Regions from separate parts of the Cytobacillus sp. EB106-05-05-XG126 genome, predicted to be linked through region 1. Evidence: riboswitches for the same ligand, from Rfam matches in the RefSeq annotation. Region 1 holds a riboswitch; the other holds the start of a gene.
The links. A riboswitch is a leader RNA that binds a small molecule or an ion and turns the genes downstream of it on or off. The one in region 1 is predicted to bind ZMP and ZTP.

Region 1 (4,852 bases):
CTTCTGTCTGGATTGCAGAGTAATGAACAAATACATCTTCTCCGCCTTCAACTTCGATAAAACCAAAACCTTTTTCTGAGTTAAACCATTTTACTTTGCCTGTTGCCATGTAAATTTCCTCCTAATATCAATAACTCACAGAGTGATAAATTACCCTGCATTTACTAATATGGGTAAAAACTTCAATTTTTATAATAAAAAATTCAAAAAGCAGTGAAAAAAATCTTTTTTTCGCTATTCAGGCCGCATTACCCCTTATTGCTATTGCTGCGCGGCTTACTGCTCCGTCTGTCCCGGCCGCCTTTAAAATCTCTTCTATCGCGTCCGCCGCCTCTGGATCTGTCGCTGAATCTTCTTCCTCCGCGATCACCTTTAGGTTTTCTGACACGGATAGGTTCGACCGCAGTTAATTTAACCGGTGTTACATCAGGACCTTTAGTCAGCAATTTAAAGGCTGCAGCAAGCAAAGTAACAGAATCTGTATCTTCAAGAAGATTTTCCGCCACTCTCTTGAAGTCTGCATATTCTTCTTTTTCAATAACTTCCATAAGTTTATTAATAGTCGCCTGCTGATTGCCTGCAACAACATCCTTAAAGGAAGGAACAGGCTTTTTCGCCATCTTACTCTTTGTAACATTTTCAATTATTTTCAGGTGGTCAATTTCTCTTGGAGAAACGAATGTAATCGCAAGCCCCTTGTTTCCAGCACGGCCTGTACGTCCAATCCGGTGAACATAGCTTTCAGGATCCTGCGGGATATCGAAGTTATAAACATGGGAGACGCCTGAAATATCAAGGCCTCGGGCAGCAACATCAGTCGCCACCATAATATCGATTGTCTGCTCTTTAAATCGGCGGATTACCTGATCTCTTTTCGCCTGTGGAATATCGCCATGAATTCCTTCAGCCGAATATCCTCTCTTAATGAGTCCTTCCACCACTTCATCCACACGCTTTTTGGTTCTGCCAAATACAATCGCCAGCTCAGGTGATTGGATATCCAGAAGATTGCAAAGCACATCAAATTTTTGTTTTTCATGCGTTTCCATATAATACTGTTCAATATTTTTAACTGTCATTTCTTTCGCTTTCACTTTAACCATTTCAGGCTCCTGCATGAATTTTTCAGCAAGGGTCTGAATTCTTCTCGGCATTGTAGCAGAGAAAAGCAGGGTTTGGCGCTCCCCTTTAATTTCACTTAGAATTCTTTCGATATCCTCGATGAATCCCATATTGAGCATTTCATCCGCTTCATCCAGAACAACCATTTTGATATTGCTTAAGCGTATTGTTTTTCTTTCAATATGGTCAATTAATCTTCCTGGTGTAGCTGCAATGATATGCGGGTGTTTTTTAAGTGCACGTATTTGGCGGCTAATATCCTGACCGCCGTAAACAGGAAGTGTCCGGACACCTTTTACCTGTCCTATACGGTTTAATTCTTCAGCTACCTGTACGGCAAGCTCCCTCGTTGGAGCAAGGACAAGGCCTTGAATTCCTTCGTTTAAATCAATCTGCTCTAAAAGCGGTACACCGAAAGCAGTGGTTTTTCCAGTTCCAGTCTGCGCCTGGCCGATCATGTCCTTCCCCTGCATTCCGATTGGAATCGCCTGTGCCTGAATTGGTGTTGGTTCCTCGAAGCCCATATTGGAAAGAGCTTTTACTATTTCATTACTTAAGCCAAAATCTGAAAAAGTTGTCAAAATATGTGTTCCTCCTTGAATTATATATGTTATTAGGTACTGAAAGACTGTTTTTGTATAAAGACAATGACACTTTACTAGGCTTTCCAGTTTGCATCTCTTTTTTACATTTCCGTTTGCACTAATTTTAAACTTTTTGTAATTGAAGAATTTTAATTGGGTGAAATGAAAAATACATATCCTAAAAGCAGGTGTTGCAGAAGATCTGTTTTGAGGAATGCTGAAGGCTACAAAGTGGATAAGCAAACATAAAAAGGTGATGCATGATTAGACATGCATCACCTCATTTAAGCAAAATTATGCTTTTGTTACGTTAGCAGCTTGAGGTCCACGGTTACCTTCAACGATTTCGAAAGTTACGTCTTGACCTTCTTCTAAAGTTTTGAAACCTTCAGTTTGGATTGCGGAGAAGTGTACGAATACATCTTGGCCTTCTGAAGATTCGATGAATCCGAAACCTTTTTCTGCATTAAACCATTTAACTTTACCTGTGTTCATTTGTGTTGCCTCCCAATAAGTTGTTTTTCACTATAATGTACCATATAAACTTAAACATAAAAAAGCCGCAGCTGCCAGAAATGAGGATGAACGATCGCCTACATTTCTTTGCAGCTACGTCTACTTATCCAAAAAGTATATTACGAACTTTACAGCGTTAACCTAATAATAAACGACACCCATCTATAAGTCAATCCCTTTGGAGATCAATTTTCAATTAGGGATAAATTGACTACTTACGATTTTCTTATTAGATAGTGTCTTTTCCGCAGCCTGTACAGTATGTTTCAAAAGCATGGAAATCGTAACAGGTCCTACTCCACCAGGTACAGGTGTAATAGCAGACGCTTTTTCAAAACAGCTGTCATACTCTGCATCTCCAATATTTCCTTCATTATAACCGGCATCAAGAACAATAGCCCCTTCTTTAATCCATTCACCCTTAACAAAGTTAGGCTTTCCCACAGCTGCAACTACAATATCAGCCTGCTTTACAATCCTGTGCAGGTCTTTGGTATATGAATGGCAGGTTGTGACCGTTGCATTTCGATTGAGTAAAAGGGCAGAAACCGGCTTTCCAAGGATCGGGCTTCTGCCGATGACAACAGCATGCATACCTTCAGCATTCAATTTATAATAATCCATAATTTCCATAATAGCTGCAGGTGTACAAGACGGATATTCACCAAAGCCGAAAGCAGTTTGACCATATCCAAGGCTCGTAACACCGTCAACGTCTTTTTCAATTGCAATAGCTTCAAAAGCTTTGCGTTCATCTATATGTCCAGGTACGGGATGTTGGAGAAGGATTCCATGTACAGAAAGATCATCATTCAGTTCTGCAATTTTCTCCAGCAGTTCTTGTGTTGTTGTATCCTTTGGCATATGGATACGTTTTGATATAATGCCCAGTTTTTCACACGCATTCCCCTTCATTCTTACATACGTTTCAGACGAAGGATCATCTCCCACTAAAATAGTGGCTAAACAAGGCTCAATACCTTTTCCCTTTAAATCTTCAATTCGATTCTTTAATTGGTCTTTTACATGCTTTGCCACAACAGTTCCATCAAGAATAATCTTTTTTTCCGCCATGCATATTCCTCCTATAGGAAAAGCACCTATTCGGCTTGCGGGCTTTTCCATTTTGTTATGAAAAAAGAGACAAGGGTATCCCTTATCTCTGCCCAGACGACCGGCTATACATAGACGCAGCTCCCCAGCGGTTGATTCCGCATTGTCGTCAGTCACTGCGATTTTGAAAAGCTATTCTTATGAGTAGATAATAGCACAAAAACACAAATAATTAAACTTAAATTTATTAAAATGTTCGTGTTTTTTACAAAAAGTTTCCTTGAGTATACGCTGCACGAAGAAAATGTGAATGCATTTACGAGGATTTCGCACCTTTCGCTCCAATCTGCTCAGTAGATAAGATACAAAAAAAGCAACAGACCTTGCGAAAATAGCCTTGTAAAATAAATAAAAAAGGACAGCAAATACTGTCCTTATAAGTGATATATTTGAGTTAATTATTTATTACCTAAAACAATGAAAGCCCTGCCTCTCTTCCATCCTTGCGGCTCCTAGACCGCGCCAGTGGGAATCAGGTCGGTCGGAATCCTTTCCGACTTAGATGCTCTCTGAGATTTTAATATTAAATGGTAAGAAACTTACTGAAGTAAAAATACGGAGAAGTGTCTGGTTTACAGAAGATGATTAAGAAGAACATTCAGCGTTAAGCTGTCCACACAAATTATTCTTAATTACAAACACATACTTACTCTTTCAAAATCCTAAAGAGCATAAAACATAATAAAAAGCCGCAGTTCCACTAAATAGAAGGTTCGGCTGCCGAACATTCCAAGTGGATTAACGACTTCAAAATATACCTCAAATACTTCAATCACTATATTATCTTATAGGCGGTTATCTGTCAAGAAAAAATCTTGTCACCAGCAGATCAGCTTTCTCCTTTGTACTCGGTTACATCAAAATAATCGGTTGTATCTTTATAATCATTAAAGCCTATATCCAGATCATGAAAATACCGGTGCAATTTGATTAATACGTCCTTTTCCTTGGTGCCCGACTGCACAGTTTCTGCCAGACTTGTTATTGTTCCGAGGTCCTTCTGCAGATCCTCATTCTCTGCTGATATTTTTTTTAGGGAGTTTATGATTAGCTCAGCTTGTTTTCTTTGTTTCGGCCAGCTGACTTTCCGGTCTCTTCCCCAGCCAAGTGTTTCATTATAAAAAGTATGATTGGAGGCAATAAAGTCTCCTAAATCTTCGTACATTAAACCCTGTGCGGGCGCCTCCGCATTTGCCGAGGTCTTTTGCATCTTAGATTCATCCTTATTTAAAAAGACAAGCACACTGTAAGCCAGGGCAATGGCTATGACCATTCCAAGAATTGAAAGGGTCATGTTTAATTTTTTATTTTTCAGCAATTTGAAAGCCTCCATTTGATTTTGATTAATGCTGCCGAAGTTAAATGGAATTATTGCCATTTTCACTTTTTCCAGAAGAATCTTCCACTCACTGCAAATGTTTTCCATGTTAGTACATTCTATGTGAACTTCTCATTCCCCTTCAACACAAATAAAAAAGCTTTTAACACAATGTGTCAAAAGCTATTTCTGATTTTTC
Region 2 (4,852 bases), on a different contig from region 1:
AGGCGTACTGCAGGCCCTTGCAGCAGAATTGGCAGCTCCTGTTATCAGCCAGGAGACAATCAATATTCTCAGGGACATCAATCATAAATTCGCCAAAGCTCTAAATGCGGGAGATACCTTCTCAGCTTTGAAGCAGGATGAGAAGTTTCATAATATCATTATCGATCTTGCTCAGAATCCTTATATTTCGAATACAGCTTCCATGCTGCAGGCTCATGTCATGCGGTTGTACTATAATAAAACTATTATTTTAAAAGAACGTTCTATTGAAGAACATGAAGATATATTAAAAGCTTTTGAACAAAAAGACAGAGAAAAGGCCGGAAATATCGCACGTGTTAATTGGCTTCGGGCAATTGACGAGTATTACTCCGGGGAAAAATGATCAAACGGAAAAAGCAGCCACCATCGGCTGCTTTTTCTTTTTACCTAGCTTTTATAGATAATTTCATCAATAATCCCGTATTCCTTTGCTTCTTCGGCAGTCATGAAATAATCACGGTCCGTATCCCGAGCCACTTTTTCTGCAGGCTGGCCAGTTCTTTCTGCAATAATTCCATTGATGTGTTCCCTCAGTTTTAATATCCGTTTCGCCGAAATTTCGATTTCGGTCGCCTGCCCCCTCGCTCCGCCAAGCGGCTGATGAATCATGATTTCACTATTCGGCAAACTGTAGCGTTTTCCTTTTTTCCCTGCCAGCAGAAGCATCGCCCCAAATGACGCAGCCATTCCTGTGCAAATCGTTCTCACATCCGGCTTTATATATTGAATCGTATCAAAGATGGCAAACCCTGCGGTTGTCGAACCGCCCGGACTATTAATATAAAGAGAGATATCCTTTTCAGGAGATTCCGCTGCAAGAAATAGCAGCTGGGCAATCACACTATTGGCAACCACATCATTAATTTCTTCACCAATCATGATAATCCGATCTTTTAAAAGACGTGAGTAAATATCGTAGGAACGTTCACCCTTGCTGGACTGCTCAATGACATATGGTATTGCTGTCATCTTTATCCCTCCTGTTCTATGCGGATCTATGCCGCCATACAGAGAGTATTAGAAGGAGATGAAACAGGAAGAACAGGCTTCTTCGAATAGCTTTCCAGGGATTCCAGGAAAGGGATGGATTTTATTAGGATGGACGGGTCTTCAGCGGCCACTGATTGCTGCATCAGATGAAAAAGCTTTTCTTCGTCCTCATTTGTAAAAATATCCTCAGTCTTATCTTCAACCACGTGTTGAAGCTGCCTCCGTGCACGGGTCATCGCGGACTTCACTGCAAATTCAGTAGTCTGCAGGATATCAGCAATTTCTTTAGTTTTGTATCGAAACCCTTCCTTCAGCGTAAAAATAACTGCCTGTTTTAATGTTAGACGATTAATGAGATGGCTGATTGCTTCTCCTCCACTGGAGATGGAATTCTTCTTTTCACCTTCAGGCGACTCTTCCAGCTGCTCCCGCTTTCTGTTTCGAAGAGTGTCAATCCAGCAATTATAGACAATCTTCTTTAAAAGAGCCTGATTAATTTTCTCAGGCGAATAGTTTTTATAAGCGCGGACGATTGCTTCATGAGTTAGATCGTCCCCATCCCAGCGGTTCTGTGCAAGAAACCGGCTATATCTCTGCAGTGAAGGATAGATATCTGCAATACAGCCTTCCTTCTGCTTTAAGGAATCCCTTAATTCAGCCTGAACTTTCCCATGCTTCATAAACCTGTTCACTCCTTTAATACATCTCTGCTTCTATAACGGAATAAGAGAACAAAAAGATACGGGGGATTAAAATTTTTATCAGTTTATTCTAAGGATAGCTGATTTTATACTGTACCTATACTATTTTTAAAGTTTAGTTCTGTGTGCATTCAAAAAAAGCCCCAATCCCATCGGAATTGAGGCTGCATTTTTATATAATCCGTGACGTAATAATGCCTTCTATTTGATTAATCTGTTCAAGCAGTCCAGGGATCACATCGCCATTCACCTTATTATCAATGTCGATCATGGTGTACGCATAATCACCGCGGCTGCGGTTGACCATGTCTGCGATATTCAGCTGGTAGCTTGAAATGGAAAGTGTGATTTGGCCGACCATATTTGGGATGTTTTTATGAAAAGCAGTGACACGCCGCTTGCCAGTGTAAGGAAGCGCAGCATTTGGGAAGTTCACTGAGTTTTTGACATTACCTGTATCAAGGAAATGCTTCACCTGGCGTGCTGCCATGACTGCACAGTTTTCCTCCGATTCCTTCGTTGATGCGCCAAGGTGCGGAATGGCCACTGCGTTTTTCATTTTCAGGATATTTTCATTTGGGAAGTCTGTAATATACTTGCCCACTTTTCCGCTTTCAAGGGCAGCTGTCATATCTGCTTCATTCACAAGCTCTCCGCGTGAGAAATTCAGGATGTGAACACCCTTTTTCATCAAGCCAAACGCATCTTCATTGAACATTTCCCTTGTATCATCAGTTAAAGGAACATGCACAGTGATATAGTCAGATTCTGCAAACACCTGCTCGATGCTCATGGCGCGCTGTACATTGCGGGACAGGTTCCAGGCCGTATCGACAGAAATAAATGGATCAAAGCCAACAACATCCATATCAAGTTCAAGTGCATCATTGGCCACAAGTGCCCCGATTGCCCCCAATCCAATGACGCCCAGCGTTTTGCCTTTAATTTCTTTTCCGACAAATTGCTTCTTCCCTGCTTCTACAAGCTTAGGGATCTGGTCTCCTTCATCTTTCAGCGTTTTGGTCCAGGCGATGCCGGCAAAAAGATTCCGGGATGAAGCCATTAAGGAGGTAAGCACCATTTCTTTTACGGCATTCGCATTGGCGCCAGGTGTATTAAACACGACTATTCCCTGCTCAGTGCATTTCTCCACCGGGATATTATTCACACCTGCACCTGCACGGGCGATGGCTTTTAATCGATCGCCCAATTCCATAGAATGCATATTAAAGCTGCGAAGAACAATCGCATCCGGATTGCCGCTTTCATTATCGATTGTAAAATGATCCTTGTTAAACACTTCAAGACCGCTTGGCGCAATGGCATTCAGCGTTTTAATCGTCTTCACTTTGTCTAAAGTCATGGTACTCACTGGATTCTCCCCTTTTCAACTAACTTTGTCAGATTTTAAAACAGAAAGAGGTAAGGGTAGAATCCCTTACCTCTGCCCAGGCGAACGGCTTCGACACTATGTGCTCCCCCGCGGTGATCCGCGTCTCGCCAGTTACACATAGCCTTTTCGGTTTTTTAAATCTTATCAAAGTCTTCAGAAAACTTCAACCCTTTAAAGCGCTTACAAAAATAAAAAATTTATTTATTTTTCTATGAATAATAAAGTATATTTTTCGTAATTTGTACATTATGCTGCAGAACAGGCTTTTATCCCTTATTCATTCCGTAATTTTCCGCCACCCTCGGTTCCTATTAAGTTTATAAAAGAAAAAACATGTTAAACCAAATACATATCCTAATACCTGTGGGTGAATCATTTGCGTGCTTTATTCATTCTCTTATCACTCTTAGCCGGTACAATTGGCCTCATTGTTTCTCTTGATTATATCCAGGGTCATCCATTATTTGAATCCTGGCAAAGCATAAAAAGTGTCCTGTCTTCCGCACAGGGAGAAGATTATTTTCTTATGGTAATTTTTATCCTTGGTTTATTCGTTATGTACTTGTTACAGGAAAAGAAGAAAAAATAACCGCTATTCACACTTTTCCCAGTTTCCATTTACGCTGGATTGACGCCAATACTAGCAATACAGCAGGAATGGCGAATTGGAAAGCAATATGCAGGAAATAAGGCACTACTTTTAATCCTTCATCCAGATGGCTTTGATAGCTTGGTGCAATCATAATGGAAGAAAGACAAATAATCCCGCCCATAAAATAGGAGGTAAAAACATTTGGCTTCATTTTGAAAAGGTTATTCATTCCGATTACCGCACAATAGAAGAACATGCCCACTTTAATAAACCCCAGAAATACAATCAATAGGATGATAAAAGGATCCAGACGCTGAATAAATCCCCCAATTTCAATATAACCAACAGCAGCCAATGCCGGAAAGGCCGAACGCTCAAGGAGGTCTGCACCAAGAATACAAATTAAGATTATAGTATTAATAGTTAAATAAATGCCTACATAAGCAATTGCCATACTTCCTGTTTTCAAAATCTTTGTCTTCCGTTTCATTAAAGGAAGGATCATCGTAAATAGAACCAATTCTCCATAGGGAACCGTCATATTAACCGGAAAAATCTCCCCGATGACCGGCTTCCATCCATTAGCCAAAACAGGCCTTAAATTTTCGAGGTGAATCAAGTCACTGATCACATAGAATATCAGGATTAGCAATAAAGTGACTGTCATGACGGCGAAACAGATAATCCCTGCTCTTGCAAATACCTCAAAACCTAAATGAACTGCGTATATCAATGCAAACACCATACAGATACCCAATGTAATAATGGAGGTTTTGGCATAAGGAGAACTGATCAGCAATTCCTCAACATCACGCAAAACCCTGGACGCGAGATAAATGAAATAGATAATGTACATATAGCTTATAAGGCTTCCCAGGTATTTTCCTAAAATTTTTTTCACGTATTCTGTCAGCGGCAAATCCGGATGCTGTCTGTAAAGTCGATAGTAAACAGCGAAGATTGCCAGCCCGGCAATGGGTGAAAGAATCGTAACGATCCATGCATCCTGGCGGGCTCCGCTTCCAAGATCCAGAAACACGGCTGTCCCAAACATAAAAAGGACCATCAAGCAGAACAATTGTATTCCATCAATCTTATCTTTCGGCATTTACTTCACATCCAGAATTATTGTAG

Region 2: linked by a shared signal. The riboswitch ahead of AC3WTL_RS01615 (phosphoglycerate dehydrogenase) and the one ahead of AC3WTL_RS23870 (bifunctional 5,10-methylenetetrahydrofolate dehydrogenase/5,10-methenyltetrahydrofolate cyclohydrolase) in region 1 are both predicted to bind ZMP and ZTP.

Annotation. Positions count from the first base shown of each region.
Region 1 is NZ_JBYTDU010000022.1:31,882-36,733, reverse strand. It holds gene AC3WTL_RS23885 (cold-shock protein) at 1-109, opposite strand, end outside; gene cshA (degradosome RNA helicase CshA) at 249-1,703, opposite strand; gene AC3WTL_RS23875 (cold-shock protein) at 2,001-2,201, opposite strand; gene AC3WTL_RS23870 (bifunctional 5,10-methylenetetrahydrofolate dehydrogenase/5,10-methenyltetrahydrofolate cyclohydrolase) at 2,415-3,296, opposite strand; ZMP/ZTP riboswitch at 3,380-3,462, opposite strand; gene AC3WTL_RS23865 (hypothetical protein) at 4,165-4,761, opposite strand; partial or broken gene AC3WTL_RS23860 (nucleoside hydrolase) at 4,837-4,852, opposite strand, start outside.
Region 2 is NZ_JBYTDU010000001.1:320,058-324,909, reverse strand. It holds gene AC3WTL_RS01630 (GntR family transcriptional regulator) at 1-385, shown strand, start outside; gene clpP (ATP-dependent Clp endopeptidase proteolytic subunit ClpP) at 430-1,011, opposite strand; gene AC3WTL_RS01620 (sigma-70 family RNA polymerase sigma factor) at 1,038-1,712, opposite strand; gene AC3WTL_RS01615 (phosphoglycerate dehydrogenase) at 1,906-3,105, opposite strand; ZMP/ZTP riboswitch at 3,173-3,251, opposite strand; gene AC3WTL_RS01610 (YczF family membrane protein) at 3,503-3,715, shown strand; gene AC3WTL_RS01605 (GerAB/ArcD/ProY family transporter) at 3,723-4,826, opposite strand; gene AC3WTL_RS01600 (Ger(x)C family spore germination protein) at 4,844-4,852, opposite strand, start outside.